DNA from 2 places in the Robiginitalea biformata HTCC2501 genome. Region 2 is predicted to be linked to the other one. Evidence: riboswitches for the same ligand, from Rfam matches in the RefSeq annotation. Region 2 holds a riboswitch; the other holds the start of a gene.

Region 1 (11,325 bases), 680 kb from region 2:
GTGACCCTGCTCGGTCTCTGGCTGGTGGGTTGCCAGCCCGGGACGGATGCGTCCGGAGGAGATGGCGCCGGGTCTGATTCCTTGTGGAGCCGCTATCTGGAGCGCTACGATTCAGACGTGCTGGGCACAGCGGAAAAACTCGCGGCCAACGGCGAATTGCTCCGGGGTTCAGCGGGATTGCCGGATACGGTCCGGTCCGTTTTATTCCAGCATCGGGCAGCCCTGTTCCGGCGGGAAAACCAGCTGGATTCCGCCTTGCGCTACTTAAATGAGAACCTCACCCTTACCCAAGCCCTGGGCGATACCACCCGGATTGCCGACGCCCACTACCGCCTGGGTTTTTACTACCGGCTGGCAGAGGAGCCTTCCCGCTCGCTGGAGCATAATTATCAGGCCGTAGAACAATACAAAGCACTGGGTGACAGCATCCAGGTGGGGCGCAAAAGCCTGAACCTGGCAAATTTGTTGAATGCCCTGGGGAATTATTCGGAAGCTGAGACCATTGCGGTGGAGGGGTTGGAATATATCGAGAACAGCCCCCAGATAATGGGCAGTCCGGAAATCCGGAACTATGTGGCCGGGCTCTACAATGCCCTGGCCATAGCCACCAAGGAATTGCGCAACTACCCGGAGGCGCTTGCCTGGTATGAGAAAAGCCTGGAACTGCAACCAGACGGGGAGGCAGCCCTGAACATCCGCCACAATGTGGCCGTGGTGCTTACCCATATGGATTCCCTTCAGGCAGCCCGGGCCCTGAGCCGTGAGCTCGCCGGGGACAGCCTGTTAAACGATCCCGAAAACGCCCGGCTCCGCGCCCGGATCATCGACCAGCTGGGGCATATCCAGGGAAGGCTTAATCTGCCCGGGGCCGAGGAAAACCTGCAAACGGCCCTGAATATCCGGCAGGAACTCGCGTACACCCAGGGGGTCCTTAGCAGCTACCTGCACCTGGGGGAATTCTACCGGGAGCGGAGCCCGGCCCGGGCCCGGGAGATGGCGCAGGCGGCCTACCATATCGCCCGGGAACTGGAAAACCCGAACGACCGGCTTACCAGCCTGGCGCTGCTCATTGACGTGGTTCCGAACCCTGCCGGCTATGCCCGCGCCTATACCCGCCTCTCGGACAGCCTGCAGCAGGTGCGGCGGCAGACAAAGGACCAATTTGCGAAGGTCCGCTATGAATCGGAGAAAAACCTGCGAAACTACCTGATTGCCCGGCGGGAGGCCAGTGAAAATTCCCTCCAACTGGAACGGTCGCAAAACCGGAATTTGCTGCTGCTGAGTTTTCTCGGCCTCCTGCTGATCTCCGGGTTTTTTATCTATCGCTACCTGCGGCTGCGCCACCGCAAACGGGAGATCCAGGCGGTGTACGCCACCGAAAGCCGCATCTCCAAAAAGGTACACGACGAACTGGCCAACGACATCTTTAACCTGTTGAATGCGGCCGTGGCCTTCCCCCGGAAAAACCGGGAGGAGCTCCAGGATTTTGTAAACCGCCTGGACCAGCTCTACCAAAAATCCCGGGAGATTTCCCGGGACAGCGCCGAGATTCCAACGGGTCCGAAATTCAAAACCGTGCTCAGCTCGCTCATCGAGATCTACTCGTCCGAGACGGTGCGCATCATCACCCAGGGGTTTGAATCGATTCCCTGGGAGGCCATTTCGCCGGACAAACAGGTGAATATCTACCGCGCCCTGCAGGAAATCCTGGTGAACATGAAAAAGCACAGCGGGGCCACGCTGGTGCTGCTGGAATTCCGGCAGGAGAAGAAAAGCCTGACCATCCGCTACAAGGATAACGGGGTGGGCTTCCCGGAAGAAGCGCCCTTACGGCAGGGCGGCCTGGCGAATACGGGAAACCGTATTGAGGCGCTGGGCGGAAGGATTACTTTTGAGACAAGCGTTCCACAGGGGGTGGTGATTTTACTGACCCTTCCCGTTTAATAGTGCTTGCAGCTATGTTTAAAAAAGTACTGGTAGTAGAGGATATCGATTCCATCAACATTGGGCTTACCAAGACCCTTGGGGAGGCTTTTGACTTCGACATTGACCACGCCAAGTTTTGCGACAAGGCGAGCCTGAAGATCACCAAGGCGCTGCTGGACAAGGAGCCCTACGACCTGCTGATCACGGACCTGTCCTTTAAATCCAACGGGCAGGAGGGAAAGATCCAAAGCGGGGAAGACCTCATCCGGGAGGTCCGCGCCAAACAACCCAACCTGAAGACGATTATCTACTCCATCGAAGACCGCCCGTTTAAACTCAAGGAATTTATTACGGACCTCAAGGTAGACGGGTACGTGCTCAAGGGCCGGAACAGTTCCCGGGAAATGGTGGAGGCCATCAAAGAGGTGGCTGCCGGCACGCTGTATGTGTCTCAGGACATCATGCAATCCATCCACACGTCCCCCACCCTGGAAATCGACGACTTTGACCTGGAACTCCTCAAGGAACTCGCCGACGGCTACTCCCAGCAGGAAATTTCAAAGCACTTCCAAACCCGGGGGATTACCCCTGCCTCCTTAAGCAGCATCGAAAAACGCATCAACCGCCTGAAGGACTACTTTATGGCCCGCAACACCACCCACCTGGTAGCGCTGGCCAAGGATATGGGGTTGATGTGAAACTACCACCAATGAATTCAATAAAAGTTCTCGCTTTTCTCTTCGTGCTGCTTCTCGCAGGGCAAGGTGTCAACGGGCAAACCTCTTGTGAAGACCTCATAGAGTATGTGAAGTCAGAATCGTATGGGTCTACCTACTATAGTTACAACAGTGAGGCTATTCGGCAAGTAACCTTTTACGAGGTGAGGGATGATTCATTTAATACCTACTATTTCGCAATCGTCCGATTCACCAGCTCCTATACGGACTACATCTACCAGGTGGGGTCTAACACAAAATTCAACTACTCCACGTCTTATCTCTCAAGTGCAGGAAAGGCATTTTGGAAATACATTCAACCTTACAGTGACGTGTTGGGGTGTGCCCCGGATTTTTGATCCTTAAAACTTCGGTTTTCGAATCTTTTTATATTAAATCTTAAACCATAATCGCATGAAACGATCATTAATCCTCGCATTAGTAGTCCTTTATTTATTTCCTCAAAATGTAAAATCTCAAGATGATGGTGCTGCTATTGCAGCAGTGGCTGGTGGATTATTGGCCATTGGGGCAGGAATTGCGGCCGTCGAACAGATGAAGGAACAGGCAGAATTAAACGCAACGGAATGGCTCCTAACAAACCATCCTGAGTACACTCAATTTTCGTTGAAAACACTCGATTTTGACGGCAAGAAATTAAAGGATATGTCTGCAACTTCCGTCATCACATTTAAAATTCAAGAATTTGATATTCGGGACGATGAACCCGAACTCGGGTCAAAGAGAGTCCTATTTGGATTTACGAGTTTTGGATGGATCAATGAATACGGAATAAACTTTGATAAGATCCAATGGTTTTTGATTGATTCCCAAGAGTGGATGAATATGATGATGGCATACACCAAAGTTGCATCAGGTGTAACGGATGAAAATCGGTTGAGGGAATCCCTTTTGGATGGCAAAGTGGTAAATAGAGGCGTCAGAGCCAGAAATGGGGAGAATATAGAATTCTATAAGATTGACGGTGACATGTATCTCGTTACGGACTACTCGCCGGAGATGAAGTTTATCTACAATGAGCGGTCATTAGGTATTTACCTCAAAGAAACCATGAATCTTATTCAAATTGGTCGTGGAGACCTTATTAAAATTCACGAGTTTTTCTTCGAAGATAGCTAAAGAAGTGTTCACTTTATAAGGCTCCTTAATTTTCGAAAAACAGGGTCTGAAAGGTCGGTGCTTAAAATTTCACGTCCAAAATTGGCTAGAAATTCATTGTATTATTCGTAAAAATAATGTGTTATTATGGGCTTTCATTGCAATAAATTTAATTTTTAACTGATAGTGTAGATTTATTCTCATCATTTTCCGCACATTCTTGATTGAAGAGGTTGACAAACTACTTATAAACGGAAGGCACATTTTGTTAACTAGTCGTATTGGCTTAATTCAGAAAAAATGAAAAAGCACTACTTGCATGAGTTTTTGACAGACGATCGTAGATACATTAAAAAACAAAAGAGATCGAAGCCTTTAGAATCTAAAGAATTGTTCTACGAAATATTACAAGAGTGGGCTGAATGGAATGATCATTTGGCTTCTGAAAATCCCAAAATTGGAGATGTGCCGACTGGAAATACTCGACTGATTCATTTGGATTTGAACAACAGCCGCTACTATTTGAACGGTGATACCAATCTCTCCGGAGTAAAAGAGTTCTTACGAAACATGGATAGTCCCTGGAAAATTATACCCAATAATCGGGGAAGGATGAATAAGGTGACGAATGACAAGGAGGGAAGTGGAATTACAGGTTTCTTCCTTTATAAAGAGCTGTAGGGCATATCGCAAAGAGGAATTCCAACTAGAAATCAAAGCGGTCTATGATGATCGATTCAAAATTAACTAAAGACATGACTATTGAGTTATTACTACATCATTTAGAATGTCGCGCTTGGGATGCTTGAGAAAGGCATAAAATTTCTTCACACAATCACCCGCCCAAAAGATGGAGTTCGTGAATCCGAGATTAAACAAATTTATTGTCCACAATGCAAGGAGTTCACCTTTTGGTTCATAGGTAAAGGAAAGGTTCGTATCAGTCGCAAATTGTTTATAACCCGGAATGAAATTCCGGATTTTGATCTAAAGGATCTAAAATCGGAACTGAGAACTAATTTGGAAAATCTGCAATCGATCCGGATTCAACTTAAGAAAGCTACATCCAACATTTTAAGGCGAATGATAAGCCTCAATAAACTGAAATCCATACGACAAAAAGAGAACCGTTTAGTTGAACAATCAGCGGTATTGAAAATTGATTTTACTCAATCCTTATTAAATATTCAGTTCTACAAGGACAACAACCCCATTCCAAGATGTTTAGAATGTGGAGGCATCGAACAAAATGCGAAACCCCCAATACCAATTGCTCGGAATATGGACGTTTCTGATAATTCTATTCGAATCAATCCTGCTCCTTTGAATTGGTTCGTATATGAATATGATGAAATAGGAAATGCCAGAAAAATTGAGTTATTCAATCATCTTCATCCAATTTCTGCCTCTCCGATCTAGATCTGAAATCTCCTATACTTTCTCTTTAAATACTTATTCGCCTTGCTTTCTTTAAAGCGGGCTTTTTTGGTATTCCAGTGCAGGGCTTCCCTGGGGAAGGCGGATTTTTTCGGGATAGGGAATAGCGGCTAAAGGATTAGAATTTAATTTACGCTTACAAATTATAGAATGCTCAATCTTTCCTTTACGAAAGGCCTGAAACTAAAATTAGTGTCGCCTAAGGTGTCTTTTAAATAAGTATCCCCTTCAATTCCAATACTGAGGTCGATTTTACCATTATCTTTTCGAGTGTTGAAAAAATTTTCCGGAGGGCTACATGAGTTCTTTGGTAAGTATATCCAAATCAGTTCCTTCTTTTCTACCAAAAGTATATTTAACTCGCTCTCAAATTTTGATGGGGGAATGTTTAGCCACCAACGAGGCACGGACTTATTTATGTTCGAAAAGACTGTGTTCTTATGAAATAATCGAACATTTCCAATGGCATCATTAACGTGTTTGATTGCCGCTGACTTACCAATTTTTTGGGAATCAGAAGATAAGGAAGCTGGTGATGGACTTGGAATCGACCGTGAACTGAATGAATCCCTTTTAAGCTTCCTCAGCAGTGTTTCCAGTTCACTCATTTCAAGATCCTTAGCCAACCCAATCATATGTAGATATGCTTTTTCAGCTTTGTCATCATCTATAGGTAGGTAATGGGCTGTCATATTTCTTACTTCTGCCAATTCATTGAAAATTGCGGGTAGGTTATGGCTCTTTTTTCCAAAGTGTTCCCAGAAAAATTCTTTTTTAGCTCCAATTGAAAAACTGTTCAAGTTCCCAAAGTCTATTAAGTATTCAGGAGTGAATCCCGCCTGAAGATTTTTGCCCCAGGCTTCTTGTAGTTGAGGAAGTAGTTTGTCAAAATATTTTCTTTCCCAGTTATCACCAAAGCGAGATTTCAATTCAGTTGAAATGAAGAGTCGCATCGCCTGTATGAATGCCCCTAGGGCGATAAATAAGTTAGTCTCCTTCCGTTCCATCAATACTATTCTAAAATTCTCATGACAATCATTTTATAAAGTTATAGGAAAGAATTAAATTTATTCCTGCATCAGGAACGCTAAGGCGCGTACCAACCGAGCATAAAAGCCACGGTGGTTCAGAATGCGGACGGTCGTCAAAAAAATAATTCCTTTCCAATGAGGATTTCTGATGCGTTAAAAGAAGAACGCTATGATTTCCATTGTTACCAGCAAAAGACTGAAAGTTCGCTTTGCCACCCTTATTATGCCTCTGGATTGCGTACTCAGGAATGAGGATGCCTTTTCCAGGTTTAATGAAGTCCAACAGCTTTGGGGCGTGCATAACAAGCAATTATTTCTGCAACACGAAATGTCGTGGCCGCCGCCCGGACTATTAAATCAGATTGAACAATTGCTCTGCCCTTTAGGCCTAGAAGAACTACGGGATTATGTCCTGGTACAGGACGTTCCATGGAATTACATCAATTCCGGCCAGAAACTGCCCGGCACTGAAAATTGTGCCTGGCTCGAATACGAAATCAATCAGCAAGGCACTTTTGTTTGGATGGATTCGGCAGATAAGGCCGATTAAAAATTTCGGTCAAATGAAAAATTCTATTGAATACTACAAGGAATATGTCGACTTACTAGCGCAAAAATCTGACGATGAACTTATCTATTCTTTCAATGTTCAAGTGGGAAATTTCGGTTGGGGAGTTGCCCGTTCCGGGTATCTCTCAGCACTTCACAAAGTGCTCGAATTGAAGGAAATTGACTATTCGGAAATAGGAACTTCCAAAAGAATGAGCTATCGGAACCACGTATATTTAGTGGGTGACAAACTCTTTTTGCTGAGTACGTTGCCTTATGAAAACCTCATAAATATTGTTTATAACTACCTGTGCTCCTTCTACTTAAACATCAAAAAGGAAGAAATGAAATTAGAGCACGTCGACGAGAAGGCGCTTTTGATTAAAATCAATACTTTTCCATTTCTTGCCAGAATTACCTCCTCTTCACTTGCCGGGCTTGGTAAAGTTGAATACAACGGTAAATAAAATTTATCTCATCCTATAGATTCGGCAGGCATACACAGTTATCCACGCCCTGTTTATAACTCAGTGGCTTCCCTGATGGAGGATTGCATCCATTTGGCTAACTTGCATCATATTCCCTTTTCTAATGCTACGATTTTCCGGTCATGACACTTTTCACTGCAAGGAGCAGTGGCTACTTAAAGGAATACAACTCATTGAACAACAAGGAGATGCCAACGCTTTGAAAAAGGAGTCTGCTATATCTAAATTAGGTGTTGGAAAAAATATGGTTCGGTCTATTCAACATTGGCTGAAGGCCTTTGATTTAGCTAATGAAGAAGATGGAAGCCTAAAGCCTCTCTCCCATTTGATTTTTATTTCTGAAGAATTAGATCCATACCTTGAAAATGAAAACTCACTTTGGATCCTCCAGTATCATCTTTGCGCTCATAAGTACGCCTCCATTTTTCATCTGATATTTTCCGAATATTTTTTAAAGAAGGCCTCTTTGGAGTTTACAGAATCACAGGTCATCGCCTTCCTTGAGCGAAAAATTGCAGATGAAAATCACCGAAAAACCTCTCCAAAAACACTCTCTGCAGATTTCAAGGTATTCGTCAAAACGTATTTAGTTGCCGACAAGAATTATAGAAATATTGAGGATGACTTCAGTGCTCCCCTATTAGGTTTGAACCTATTAAAGGAAACTGGCAAAAGAAATTCACAAAATGAACGCGTATTTCGAATTAATCGGAATGAGCAAGAGGGCTTATCTGAAGAGGTTTTTGCGTATGGCATATTGATTCATTTTCCTGATGAAGTCTCCTTGGGCCTAGATCGTATCCGAAATACCGTGTCTGCCTATTTTTGTTTGAGCAATGAGGGCCTCGAATTAAAAATCAGCAACCTCTGTAATAAATACCCGGATCACTTTGTCTACAAAGAGGATGCCGGCATCAAACAACTCCAAATTAAAAAGAACGAAGAAGCAATTCGGATGAACTTCCTTAAGCGCAGTTATGACTATGTCCTACACAGTTAACGTTTCTACCAACATCATCCGTGATAAGGATAAGGAGATAGATTATATCGTAACCCCCAATGCTAAGGAGATCTTTGACCGCATGTTCTTGCACAATTACAGTGCCCAGAAGTCATTCAATCTCATTGGAAACTATGGCACAGGAAAATCCACCTTCCTTTGGGCGCTTCAAAAGCAACTAAGTGGCGAGAAAAATTTCTTTGGAGATGCCCTGCAACCAGAAACGGAATATAAGTTTATTCGATGTATCGGGGAAGATGCTTCCCTCTATTCCGTCTTGGGAGGCAAACTAAAGCTCAGAGGAGAGCGCACTTCCGAAAAAATATTGAGCTCTTTGGAGCGTAGAAGAAAGACTCTCGAAAAAAAGGGGAAGGGATTAATTCTTGTAATTGACGAGTTCGGAAAAATTCTAGAACACGTTGCCAAAAAAAAGGATACCCGAGAGCTCTACTTACTGCAACAGATTTCCGAATGGGCCAACGATGGGGAAAACCAGGTATACTTCGTAATTACCCTTCATCAGTCTTTTACAAGTTATGGCACCCAACTTTCGAGTCAAGAAAAGCTCGAATGGGAGAAAGTCAAAGGTCGGTTTACCGATTTATTGTTCAATGAACCCGTTGAACAACTTCTCTTTTTCGCTGCCAAGCGTCTGGAACAATTCGAGATGCCTCGGTTGATACAGAAGCGATTCATAGGTTTGGAACAGCTCATAATAAAATCGAAGCTTGTTGGGGCACATTTAAAGCATGATCCAACACTCAGCAACGCCCTCTACCCATTGGATTGGCTCTCTGCCAATATTTTGGTGAACTCCTTGCAGCGCTATGGACAAAATGAGCGATCCCTATTCTCATTTTTAAATGACGATAATTCTTATTCGATCCATCAATCCGAATCAGAATTCTATAGCGTTCCAAAAGTTTTTGATTACTTGCTCAACACGATACCGTCCGAAATATCAAGCCCAGACAATCCACATAGAGCCCAGTGGCACTCTACTTTTCGGGCCCTCGAGCGTATTGAACTGCTCTTTGAAGAGCACTTTCAGCTCGCCTCAGATATTGTGAAGACCATCGGCTTGGCAAACATTTTCTCTAAGGCTGGTGGCAGATTTGATGCCCCCTTTATTTCCGAATACTTCCGATTGACTCAAGAGGTCGATATTACGGAAATGCTCCGAAAAATGGAAAAAGCTGGGTTGATTCGATTCTATAGGCACAGCAATAAAATTAATTTCCTCGAGGGAACCGATTTAGACCTCGAGCAGGAATTAATTTCCATTTCTAAGGAGATCAATCCAAATTTTGGAATAGCTCCAGAAATAGAAAGGCGTATTGAACTTCCCATCGTTATGGCCAAGAAGTTCAGCTTTCAAACAGGCACTTCCCGTTTCTTTTCCTTTAGAGTGCTCTCTAAGCTAAAAGATGTTAAAGATGCAGAGGGTTATTTGGATGGATATATTTCTTTGGTATTTGACGATGTATCTCTCGATCAATTGGTAGAAACCTCGCAGAGCACCCTAAATAATATTTTCGTTCATTATCAAAACTTTGAGAAGATCCGTGAGGTAATTTTTACAATAAAAAAGTTCGATCTGCTTATTGAAAAGCATAAATCAGATAGCAACGCAATCAAGTTGCTTACTGAAGAGCGTTTGTTTTATAACCAAGAGTTGCAAGATTTAGTCCTGCAACAATTATTTGCAACTGAGCAAAATCAATGGGTTTATGGAGGTAAGGTTTTTCAAGTCTCTTCCAAAGAGGCTTTATATCAAAAACTCAATGAAATTTGCTTTGAGCTATATTCCGACACCCCCATTTTCAAGAATGAGCTTATTAATCGAGAGCACTTATCGCCCCCCATCAATGCCGCCAAAAAACATCTAATACGCGCCATATTAGAGAATGAACATCAGCAAGATTTGGGCTTTGAGGAGGATCGCTTTCCACCTGAAAAATCAATTTACATTTCCCTGCTTCGCGAAATGGGCATGCATTCCTTCAATTCAGAATTCGGGTATTATGAATTGGGAGAACCTTTTGAAGAAAGTGGTATAAAAAATCTCTGGAGCGTTTCTGTAAAATTTCTGGAGTCTTGTAAAAGCAATAAGAGAAGCCTTGTCGATTTTTATGACGCCTTACTTAAAACGCCTCTTAAACTAAAGCGTGGGCTAATCGATTTTTGGATTCCCATTTTCCTGCTCACTAAAAAAGAGGATTATGCCCTTTTCCATAGAGAAGGGGGATTCATCCCCTTTTTGAATGAGGACACGTTGGACCTAATTAATCGCAAGCCCCAAGATTTTTACATTAAGAGTTACAATGTTTCCGGTTTGCGGCTGAACCTATTGGAAGGCTATAAAGAGCTGGTTCAATTAAACTCCAACAATGAAGTGGGTAACCGCTCTACCTTTTTAAGTATCTTCTCAAATTTTCTTAGGTTTCAACGGTCCCTCAATGCCTACACGTTAGGAACAACCAATCTATCGGCAGAAGCTATCCGCTTGCGAGAAGCCATCGTTTCTGCCAAGGATCCTGAACGTGCATTATTTGTGGAATTTCCAAATGCCTTGGGATACCCAAATCTTTCCCAGGAAGAGGATCCAGAAATACTAAGTAGTTATACCAGTCAGTTGCAAAGTGCTATCCGAGAGATTCGAACGGCTTTTGACAGCCTCGTCGATCGGCTTGAGGCGACCCTTATCGAAGCCTTTCATTGTGAATCCTCAGAATTTTTAACCTACAAATCAGAGATAGCCCATAAGCTACGAAGTGTAGATCCGAATGCCCTAGGCAGTAAGCAAGGCATTTACCTTAAGCGTTTAATTTCTCCCTTGGACGACCGAGAAAGTTGGTTGAAATCCGTGCTAGACGTTGTGTTGGGAAAGGGGATTGAAAATCTGATGGACGTAGAGGAGCCCATATTGCAGCAGCAGATTAAGGACCGCTCACAAAGCCTCTTAAAGGCGGCAGATATACACGAATACAACAAAACCGATTCCAACACGCGCATGTATGCTTTTAGCTTGTATGAGGCATCCGGTGAGTCCCTGCACG
Region 2 (11,325 bases):
AAAGACCCACCCGCAATATGAACTGGCCAAGAAGCAAATGAAAGCAGGGGGGTGCGTAGTCGCCTTTGAGGTGCAGGGGGGCGTCGATGGCGGTAGGACATTCTTTGACCAGATCGAACTGCTTTCGCTATCCGCCAACCTGGGGGATACCCGCAGCATCGTCACCCACCCGGCTTCCACCACCCACAGCAAACTGAGCCCGGAAGACCGCCTGGAATCCGGGATAACCGACGGGATGGTGCGAATATCCGTGGGCCTGGAACACCCGGATGATATCTGCGCCGACCTGGGGCAGGCCCTGGATGCCGTAAAATAGGGGAAGTAGGTCTATTTTGCCTATCTTGGTACTATGCTATCCAAGAAAACGAAATACGGGCTCAAGGCGCTCACCTACCTGGCTGCGCAGAAAGACAGGGAACCCGTTCAGATTGCCGAAATCGCCCGGCACGAGAATATTTCCCAGAAGTTCCTCGAAAGCATCCTCCTGACGCTTCGCAAAAACGGATTCCTGGGGTCCAAAAAGGGGAAGGGCGGAGGCTACTACCTGATTAAGGACCCGGGTGAAATCCGGATGACCAGCGTCATGCGGGTACTGGAAGGACCCATCGCCATGGTACCCTGCGTCAGCCTGAATTTTTATGAACCCTGCGATGATTGCCCGGACGAATCTGCCTGCTCGGTCCATAAGCTGATGCTCATGGTGCGCGACAGCGCCCTGGCCGTATACCGGAACCATACGCTGGCCGATTTTGTGTAGACCCGGGGAGTCGCTATGCCCGGGGTTGTCAATTTGGCAACATCCCCCCGAAAATTTTAAAAATCTATTAAAACTATAGGGTAATCATACATTTTATCAAATTTTAACGTTGAGGTTTGGAAAAGAAGTGTAGTTTTGAAATCAAATAGTCTAGTAAGTCAATAGATTTAATACTATGGTTATCTCCGAATCTCAGGTCCGACACCTGAACCAGCAACTGAAAGGCATTCCGCCGGAAGAAATTATTTCCTGGGCCCTGGACCGGGCAAAACGGCCGGTACTCACCACGAATTTCAGGCCGTATGAGGTCGCCATCCTGCATGCCGTAACGGACATCGACCGACGCGTTCCGGTAATTTGGTGCGACACGGGCTACAATACCCCGCAAACCTACCGGCATGCCGAAGAACTCATTGTCAAACTCCAACTCGATATCCGGCTCTACGTTCCCAAACAGACGGCGGCCCATCGGGATGCCATTATGGGTATCCCCGATATCGAGGACCCCCGCCACGAATTGTTTACCGAACAGGTGAAGTTGGAACCCTTCCGGCGCGCCATGTCGGAACACCGCCCGGACGTGTGGTTCACGAACCTGAGGAAGGGGCAGACGGCACACCGGGACACCCTGGATATCCTGAGCCTGAGCAAGGACGGGATCCTCAAGGTAAGCCCGTTCTATTACTGGAACGACTCGCAGCTGGACGTCTACCTGGCATCCCGAGACCTGCCGAACGAGCATACGTATTTTGACCCGACCAAGGTGCTCGAGAATCGGGAGTGCGGCCTGCACACCTGATTTTGCCTGTTCGTTCCTGCCCGGAAAGAATGCGTCTAATAAACTATAAAATCCATAGGAATAATAGATATATGAAAAGCTTTCGCACAGAATTGGAGAACCCGGTGGTTGAGAAGGATATTGTTGAACTGGAACGGAAGATCCGGCAGTTCCGCGAGGGCGAGCTCAATGAGGAGAAGTTCCGAAGCCTCCGGCTGGCCCGCGGCGTTTACGGCCAACGGCAACCCGGGGTGCAGATGGTACGGATCAAACTTCCCTACGGAAAAGTGACTGCGCGGCAACTGCACCGCATTGCCGATGTTTCCGACACCTATTCTACCGGGATCCTCCATATTACCACACGACAGGACATCCAGATCCACTATGTGGACCTGGACCGAACCCCCGAACTGTGGGCGGAACTCGAAAGGGATGCCGTCACGCTTCGGGAAGCATGCGGGAATACGGTCCGCAATGTAACGGCCAGTGAGACCGCGGGGATCGACCCCGGGGAACCTTTCGACGTATCCCCCTATGCGCAGGCGCTTTTCGAATATTTCCTGAGGAACCCGGTAGGGCAGGAGATGGGTCGGAAATTCAAGGTGTCTTTTTCCGCATCGGATGCGGACACCGGGCTTTCCTATATGCACGATCTCGGGTTTATCGCCCGGGTGGAAGCCGGCCGGCGGGGATTCAAAGTCCTGGTTGGGGGCGGCCTGGGTGCCCAGCCGCGCCATGCGGACGTGCTGTACGAATTCCTGCCCCAGGAACAGATTATCCCGTTAATGGAGCGGGTTCTCCGGGTCTTTGACCGGTATGGGGAACGGAAAAGCCGGGCCAAGGCCCGGATGAAATTCCTCATCAGGGATATTGGCCTGGACCGGTTCCGGGAGCTGTTGGCCGAGGAAACCCCCGGGATTCCCGTCAGGGAATATCCCATCGACGCGGAGGCCTATCCGCAACCCCGGCCTGCTTCGACTCCCCCTGATATCCCGGTTCCTGCGGACATGGAGGCCTACCAGGCGTGGAAACGCACCAATACCATCCGGCAGAAGCAGGACGGGTATGTGGCGGTTGGGCTTCGGGTCTTCCTGGGGAATTTCACTACCCGGCAAGCGCGTCAATTGGCCGACCTGGTTGCCAGGTACGCCGCTTCGGAAATCCGGCTCAGCCTCCGCCAGAATATCCTGATCCCATTTGTCCGGGAAGCCTGGTTGCCGTATTTCCACAATGAACTCGAAAAAATCGGCCTGGCCCAACCCGGGTACAATACGGCCGCGGACATTACGGCCTGCCCGGGTACGGATACCTGCAACCTGGGGATTGCCAGCAGTACGGGAATCGCGACGGAACTCGAAAGGGTAATTGCAGCGGAATACCCGGACTTTATCCACAACCCGGACGTGGTTATCAAGATCAGCGGGTGCATGAACGCCTGCGGGCAGCACAACATGGCTCATATCGGTTTCCAGGGCATGTCGGTTCGTACCCGCGACAAACGGGTGGCACCGGCCCTACAGGTATTGCTGGGTGGCGGTAACCGCGGCGGGGGTGAAGGGATTTTCGCCGACAAGGTGATCAAAATTCCGTCCAAGCGGGGTCCCCAGGCGCTGCGCATTATCCTGGACGATTACCTGGAAAACGGCGGCGGCCAACCCTACGATCGCTATTACCAGGAACAGGGGCAGCATTACTTTTACGACAAGCTCAAGCCGCTTTCCGATGTTTCCGACCTGACCCCGGAAGATTTTATCGATTGGGGCACTGATAAAAAGTACGAGAAGGCGATCGGCATAGGGGAATGTGCCGGGGTGGTCATCGACCTGATTTCCACCTTGCTGCTCGAAGCGGAAGAGAAATTGGAGGACGCGCAAAAGGCCCTGGAAGCGGGCAAATGGGCCGCTTCTATCTACTATGCCTACAGTGCGCAAATCCACGCAGCCAAGGCACTGCTCACTTCCGAGGACGTCGCGGTAAATTCCCATGCGGCCATCCTGAAAGATTTTGACACCCATTTTATCGACCAGCCGCGCGGATTCGGGAACGATTCGTTTCGACAGGCCGTATTGCGGATGAACCGCCATGCGCCGGACGCCGGCTTTGCAAGGGAATACCTGGAACAGGCGCGCAACTTCCTCTCCGAAGCTTCAGCCTTCCGACAAAAAGAACTCAGCCATGCGTCCTGAAGGTATATTAACGGTTATCGGCGCCGGGCCCGGCGACCCGGAACTCATTACGCTCAAGGCCCTGCGGGCCCTGGAACGGGCGGATGTTGTGCTCTACGATGCACTGGTGGCCAGGGAGTTGCTCGAATACGCCCGAGGGGCCGAATGCATCTTTGTCGGGAAGCGTAAAGGCTGCGTGGCTTATCGGCAATCCCAGATCAACGACCTGATCGTCGCCCGGGGCAATGGCGGCAAGCACGTGGTCCGTCTCAAAGGCGGTGACCCGTTTGTATTCGGACGCGGGGCCGAGGAAATGGCCCATGCAGCTGCCCACGGGATGGAAGTCGCCGTGATTCCGGGGATTTCCTCCGGCCTGGCCGTTCCCGCCAGCCAGCACATCCCGGTTACCCTCCGCGGTATTGCCGAGAGTTTCTGGGTTATAACAGGCACCACCCGGGAGCACGCGCTCAGTGAGGACGTAGCCCTGGCGGCCCGATCGTCGGCCACCGTGGTGATCCTCATGGGCATGTCCAAACTCCCTGAAATAACTGCGCTTTTCCGTGAGAACGGCAAGGGAGGCACCCCGGCAGCGGTCATCCAGGAAGGGACCACCCAGGGCGAACGGATTGCCCTGGGGACTGTGGATACCATTGCAGGGGAAGTCTCGCGCCTCGGGCTGACAAACCCGGCGATCATCCTGATCGGAGAAACCGTGCGCCACCGGGAAGGCACCTGGTCTGCGCGCGTCGAGCCCCGGCAGGTGTCCCATCCGGTTAAAGCGGCATTTACGAACCCATTGGAAACCGCGTAATCATGGAACGAAATAATCTGTACCCCATATTCCTGAAATGCCGGACGCTGGATATCCTCATTGTCGGCGGCGGATATGTGGCCGAGGAAAAATTGTATTTCCTGACCAAGTCCAGCCCGGACGCCCGGGTAACCCTGGTGGCCCCGTTTTTCAGGGAGGATACCCGGAGGCTGGCCGGCGAATTCGGCGCAAAGCTGATTGAATCGGAATACCATCCGGGATACCTGCAGGACCAGCATCTGGTGATTGCCACCACGGATAACCCGAAGGTCAATGAAAAGATCTTTGCAGACTGCCGTCAGCGACACATTCTGGTAAATGTAGCGGACAACCCGCCCCTGTGCGATTTTTATATGGGCGGAATTGTCACCAAGGGACATGTGAAGATCGCCATCAGTACAAACGGCAAGTCGCCGACCACAGCCAAACGGCTCCGGCAATTTTTCGAAGCCGTGCTCCCGGATGATATCAGCCGGATGGTGGAGTACCTGAACGCGTACCGGAAAACCCTGGCCGGGGATTTTGAGGCCAAAGTAAACGAGATGAATGAAGTTACCCAAAAGCTGGTAGCCCAAAAAACAGAAATTTAGCATGATACAAACCGATATCCTGATCATTGGCGCAGGCCCCACCGGGCTGTTCACCGTATTCGAAGCCGGATTGCTCCAGCTCAAATGCCACCTGATCGATGCGCTGCCACAGCCCGGCGGGCAGTGTGCGGAGATCTACCCGAAAAAGCCCATCTACGATATCCCGGCTTACCCGGAGATCCTGGCGGGCGACCTGGTAGACCGGCTTATGGAACAAATCCGACCCTTCAACCCGGGTTTCACCCTGGGCGAACGCGCCGAGACCCTGGAGAAACAGGAGGACGGCCAATTTGTGGTGACCACCAATCGGGGAACACGCCACAAGGCGCCTGTCGTGGTTATTGCCGGCGGGCTGGGCTCTTTTGAACCGCGGAAACCCCAGATCGACAACCTCGCGGATTTTGAGGATCGGGGCGTGAGTTATATGGTTCGGGACCCCGAGGTATTCCGCGATAAAAAAGTGGTCATAGCCGGTGGTGGCGATTCGGCCCTGGACTGGTCCATCTTCTTGGCCGATGTGGCCGCCGAGGTGAGCCTCGTGCACCGGAGGAATGAATTCCGGGGTGCCCTGGATTCTGTGGAAAAGGCATCGGCCCTGGCGGCTGCCGGGAAGATCCGGCTCTATACGGAGGCGCAGGTGACGCGGCTCTACGGCGATGCCCACCTGGAAGCCGTCGTCGTCTCCTATAATGACCAGGAGCGGGGCGAATCGTACGTGGAGGCAGACCATTTTATCCCGTTATTCGGCCTGTCGCCCAAGCTCGGGCCCATAGGCGACTGGGGCCTGGAGATCGAGCGGAATGCCATCAAGGTTAATAACGCCTACGATTACCAGACCAATATCCCGGGGGTCTATGCCATCGGGGACGTGAACACGTATCCCGGGAAACTCAAGCTGATCCTCTCCGGTTTCCACGAGGCGGCTGTAATGTGCCAGAGTGCCTACCAGGTGGTAAACCCGGGTAAACGCTACGTGATGAAGTACACTACCGTGGGCGGGGTCACCGGGTTTGACGGGAGTAAAAAGGAAGCGAAAAAAGAAGTCATACAGGCTATTGCCTGAGATCCTACAATTAGTTGGCTTGGCCCGGAACCCTGTAATTTCAGGGGGCCGGGCTTTTTTTAAAGCCTAAAAAGAAATGGGAATGTTTGCTTTTGAAGCAGGCGTACCGTTACTTTGCAACTGTTCATTGCCAGCCTGAGCGTTATCAAGAAAGGTGGAGGGAATAGACCCGGTGAAACCTTAGCAACCCTTTACCCCTGTCCGGGGCAAAAGAAGGTGCTACATTCTATCCTGCAGCCCGGTGGCTACCCGCACCGGAAACCGCTGCCCGGACAGATAACCATTAGCCACAGTGGCTCATTGTTCCAGAACTTTCTTGATTTCGATACGCCTGACCGGCCTGCCGGCAGGTCCGGCCTGCGGTGAACCCAAACAAAACATACCATGCACAACCTGAGCGACTTGCTGACTGAAAGAATCCTGGTGCTGGACGGCGCCATGGGGACCATGTTGCAGCGGTACGGCTTTACGGAAGCCGATTACCGGGGTGACCGGTTTGCGGACTGGCCCCAGCCGCTTCAGGGCAACAACGACCTGCTTTCCCTGACCCAGCCAAAGGCATTGGGCGAGATCCACCGCGCCTATCTGGAGGCGGGGGCGGATATCCTGGAAACCAACACCTTCTCGGCAACTTCCGTGGGCATGGCGGATTACGGCATGCAGGAATTCGTGTACGAAATCAACCGGGCCGCCGCGGAAATTGCCAAACGGGAAGCCGAAGCCGCCACCCGGGCCAACCCGGCGAAACCCCGATTTGTGGCCGGGAGCCTGGGTCCGACCAACAAAACGGCCAGTATGTCGCCGGATGTGAATGACCCGGGTTATCGCGCCATTGATTTTGAAGCCCTCCGGCTGGCCTACCGGGAACAGGCTGCAGGCCTGCTCGACGGGGGGGTGGACCTGTTTCTGGTGGAAACCGTCTTCGATACGCTGAACGCCAAGGCGGCACTATTTGCCATTGAAGAACTCAAATCGGAACGGGGCATCGACACGCCCGTAATGGTCAGCGGCACCATCACGGACGCCTCCGGGAGAACCTTGTCGGGACAAACTGCGGAAGCCTTCCTGGTATCGGTCTCACATATCCCGATGCTCTCCATCGGCCTGAATTGCGCCCTGGGCGCATCCCAGCTGGTGCCCCACCTGGAGGTCCTCTCCGCGCGTGCCGGCGTGGCCGTTTCGGCCCACCCGAATGCAGGCTTGCCCAATGCCTTTGGGGAATACGACCAGAACCCGGCGCAAATGGCCCGGCAGGTACGGGAATACCTGGAGAAAGGGCTGGTGAATATCGTGGGCGGTTGCTGCGGGACCACTCCCGATCACATCCGCGCCCTGGCCGAACTGGTGGCCGAATACAAGCCGCGACAGATTCCCGACGGCAGACCCCGGCAGTTGAAGTTGGCCGGGCTGGAACCCCTGGTGATTACACCGGAAAGCAATTTTGTCAATGTGGGGGAACGCACCAACGTGGCGGGTTCCCGGAAATTCCTGCGGCTGGTCAAGGAAGGCAACTTTGAGGAGGCGCTCGAGATTGCACGCGACCAGGTGGACGGAGGCGCCCAGATTATCGACGTCAACATGGACGACGGGCTCATCGACGGGAAAGCGGCGATGGTCAAGTACCTGAACCTGATGCTGGCCGAGCCGGATATCGCGCGTGTCCCCGTCATGATCGACAGTTCCAAATGGGACATCATCGAGGCGGGGCTGCAGGTGGTGCAGGGCAAAAGCGTGGTCAATTCCATCAGTCTGAAGGAAGGGGAAGCTGTCTTCCTGGAACAGGCCAGGAAAATCCTCCTTTACGGGGCAGCGGTCATCGTGATGGCTTTTGACGAGACCGGGCAGGCAGACAACTTCGAGCGGCGGATCGAAATAGCCGAAAGGTCCTACCGCCTGCTTACCGAACAGGCCGGATTTCCGCCCGAGGATATCATTTTTGACCTGAATATCTTCCCGGTGGCTACCGGCATGGAGGAGCACCGCCGAAACGCCCTGGATTTTATCGAAGCCACCCGGTGGGTCCGGGACAACCTGCCCCATTGCAGCGTGAGCGGGGGGGTCAGCAACGTTTCCTTTAGTTTCCGCGGGAATACCCCGGTACGGGAAGCCATGCATTCGGCCTTCCTTTACCACGCCATCCGGGCGGGGATGAATATGGGTATTGTCAACCCCACCTTGCTGGAGGTTTACGACGACATCCCGAAGGAATTGCTGGGCTATGTGGAAGATGTCCTCCTGGATCGGCGGGAGGAAGCCACGGAGCGCCTGCTGGAATACGCGGAAACCGTACAGGGGACCCAAAAAGACCGCAAAACGGATATGAGCTGGCGGGAGGCCCCATTACAGGACCGGATTACCCGGGCCCTGGTGAAGGGGATCGACCAGTTTATCGAAGCGGATGTGGAGGAGGCCCGGCAAGCGGCCGGGAAGCCCATTGAAGTGATCGAGGGCCACCTGATGACCGGGATGAACGTCGTGGGCGACCTCTTCGGCAGCGGAAAAATGTTCCTGCCCCAGGTGGTGAAGTCGGCCCGGGTGATGAAGAAAGCCGTAGCCTACCTCACCCCGTTCATCGAAGAGGCGAAGGCGGCCCAGCCCGGCAGCAAACAGGCCGCCGGCAAGGTCCTGATGGCAACCGTAAAAGGCGATGTGCACGATATCGGTAAAAACATCGTCAGCGTGGTACTCGCGTGCAACAATTACGAGATTGTGGACCTGGGGGTGATGGTACCCCCGGAACGCATTATTGAAAAGGCGCGGGAGGAAGATGTGGATATTATCGGCCTGAGCGGGCTGATCACCCCGTCCCTGGACGAGATGGTCTTCCTGGCCCGGGAGATGGAGCGGCAGGGCTTCCGCGTACCCCTGCTCATCGGCGGGGCAACCACGAGCAAGGCGCATACGGCGGTCAAGATCGATCCGCAATACAGCGCTGCCGTGGTACATGTCAACGATGCGAGCCGGGCGGTGACCGTGGTGGGCGACCTGTTGCAGGAAGAGCGGTCCCAGGAGTATAAAAAGGCCGTGAAGCTCGACTACGAGTCCTTCCGGGAAAAGTTCCTGAAACGCGGTAAAATCCGGGAATACCTTCCGCTGGAGGCTGCCCGCGCCAACAGGCTCGGCCTGGAATTTGGCCCGGATCAGGTACATGTCCCCCGACAACTGGGGGTACAGGTAATCGAGTCTATCGACCTGCGCAAACTGGAACCGTTTATCGACTGGTCGCCTTTTTTCCGGTCCTGGGACCTGCACGGCAAATTCCCGGACATCCTGGAGGATGCGGTAGTTGGCCAGCAGGCAACGGCACTCTACCGGGATGCCCGGGAGATGCTCAAGAAGATATTCCGGGAAAAATCCCTGACAGCGCGGGCCGTTTTCGGTTTGTTCCCGGCAGTCTCCACCCGTCGGGACGATATCGTCATCCGGCGGGATGACAACCGCGAGTTCTCCTTCCGGACCCTGCGGCAGCAAACCAAAAAGAAACAGGGGGTACCCAACATCGCCCTGGCGGATTTTATCGCCCCGGAAGATTCGGGGATTTCCGATTTCATGGGCTGTTTTTGCGTATCGGCCGGATTTGGCGCAGCCGAACTCGCCCGGGAATACGAAGACCGCCTGGACGACTACAACAGCATCCTGGTCAAGGCCCTGGCCGACCGCCTGGCCGAGGCGGCGGCCGAATACCTGCACCGGGAGGTGCGCGTTTTGCATTGGGGGTATGCCCCGGGGGAAACCCTGGACAACGACGCGCTGATCCGCGAAGCATACAAAGGCATCCGCCCCGCCCCCGGGTATCCCGCCTGCCCGGACCACCTGGAGAAGCAGACCATCTGGGAGGTCCTGCAAGTTGAAGAAACCATCGGCGTGGAACTGACCGAAAGCCTGGCCATGTGGCCGGCGGCCAGCGTCAGCGGATATTATTTTGCGCATCCCGGCGCCCGGTATTTCGGGCTGGGGAAAATTACGCGCGATCAGCTGGAGGATTACGCAGACCGCAAGGGAATCCCCCTGGAAACCGCAGAAAAATGGCTGCAGCCCAATTTGGCAGAAGCAGCCGCAACCGTTCAATGAGCCACACCTCCGACCATGTATAACTTAGCTACCTAATTCAACCCGTGAAAGTAACCGAACATATCGCAAATGCCAGGGAAACCCTGTTTTCCTTTGAAGTCATCCCGCCTCTGAAAGGCCGCCGGATCGATGAGCTCTACCGGAATATCGACCCGCTGATGGAATTTAAGCCCCCGTTTATCGACGTGACGACTTCCCGGGAGGAATACGTCTACATCGATCGGGACGGGCTCTACGAGAAGCAGGTGACCCGGATGCGGCCGGGGACCCTTGGGATCTGCGCTTCCATCAAACACAAATACGATGTGGATACGATCCCGCACGTATTGTGCGGCGGGTTTACCAAGGAGGAAACCGAGTATTTGCTCGTGGACTGCCACTACCTGGGCATCGACAACGTGATGGCGCTCCGGGGGGATGCGATGAAGGAGCAGAAATACTTTGAACCGACCCAGGGGGGGCACGCCTACGCCTCGGAACTGGTAGACCAGATCGTTTGCCTGAACAAGGGGCAATACCTCCACGATGTGGTGGAGACGGACGATTGCTCGGATTTCTGTATCGGGGTGGCGGGCTATCCGGAAAAACACCTGGAATCCCCTTCCCTGCGCACGGACATCAAGTGGCTGAAGCACAAGGTAGACCTGGGCGCCGATTATATCGTCACCCAGATGTTTTTCGACAACCAAAAATTCTTTGAATTTGTAGATCTGGCCCGCGAAATGGGGATTGACGTTCCGATTATCCCCGGGATCAAGCCCATAGCGGTAAAGCGGCACCTGCAGCTCTTGCCCCAGGTTTTCCGCACCGAGCTGCCCGAACCCCTGATTGAGGCCGTGGAAGCCTGTAAGGACAACAAGGCGGTCCGGCAGGTGGGTATCGAATGGGCCATTGAACAGTCGCGGGAGCTGAAAGCGGCGGGCGTACCCGTGCTGCATTATTACTCCATGGGGAAATCCGACAATATACAGGCAATTGCCAAGGCCGTTTTTTAGGCGGTTCCCGGCTTCGGCCTGTGGGCCAAAAAAACTACCTTTGGTCGGCATGAGGCGTCGTATCCTGTTTCTTTCTGCCGCGTTGCTGGCCCTGT

The links. A riboswitch is a leader RNA that binds a small molecule or an ion and turns the genes downstream of it on or off. The one in region 2 is predicted to bind S-adenosylmethionine.
Region 1: it holds a riboswitch for S-adenosylmethionine, as region 2 does, so the genes downstream of both, RB2501_RS02890 (hypothetical protein) here and metH (methionine synthase) in region 2, are expected to answer to the same signal.

What each region holds. Positions count from the first base shown of each region.
Region 1 covers NC_013222.1:632,977-644,301, forward strand. Annotated here, with positions in the region: gene RB2501_RS02855 (tetratricopeptide repeat-containing sensor histidine kinase) at 1-1,944, shown strand, start outside; gene RB2501_RS02860 (DNA-binding response regulator) at 1,959-2,624, shown strand; gene RB2501_RS02870 (hypothetical protein) at 3,057-3,782, shown strand; gene RB2501_RS02875 (hypothetical protein) at 4,062-4,442, shown strand; gene RB2501_RS02880 (hypothetical protein) at 4,563-5,180, shown strand; gene RB2501_RS02885 (Swt1 family HEPN domain-containing protein) at 5,342-6,205, opposite strand; SAM-I-IV-variant riboswitch at 6,269-6,360, shown strand; gene RB2501_RS02890 (hypothetical protein) at 6,399-6,779, shown strand; gene RB2501_RS02895 (hypothetical protein) at 6,793-7,245, shown strand; gene RB2501_RS02900 (DUF4007 family protein) at 7,370-8,266, shown strand; gene RB2501_RS02905 (ATP-binding protein) at 8,250-11,325, shown strand, end outside.
Region 2 covers NC_013222.1:3,481,066-3,492,390, reverse strand. Annotated here, with positions in the region: gene RB2501_RS15500 (trans-sulfuration enzyme family protein) at 1-316, shown strand, start outside; gene RB2501_RS15495 (RrF2 family transcriptional regulator) at 350-757, shown strand; gene RB2501_RS15490 (phosphoadenosine phosphosulfate reductase domain-containing protein) at 933-1,556, shown strand; gene RB2501_RS15485 (HEPN domain-containing protein) at 1,628-3,721, shown strand; gene cobA (uroporphyrinogen-III C-methyltransferase) at 3,711-4,511, shown strand; gene RB2501_RS15475 (precorrin-2 dehydrogenase/sirohydrochlorin ferrochelatase family protein) at 4,514-5,101, shown strand; gene RB2501_RS15470 (NAD(P)/FAD-dependent oxidoreductase) at 5,103-6,164, shown strand; SAM riboswitch class I at 6,304-6,447, shown strand; gene metH (methionine synthase) at 6,549-10,235, shown strand; gene metF (methylenetetrahydrofolate reductase [NAD(P)H]) at 10,280-11,230, shown strand; gene RB2501_RS15455 (acyloxyacyl hydrolase) at 11,280-11,325, shown strand, end outside.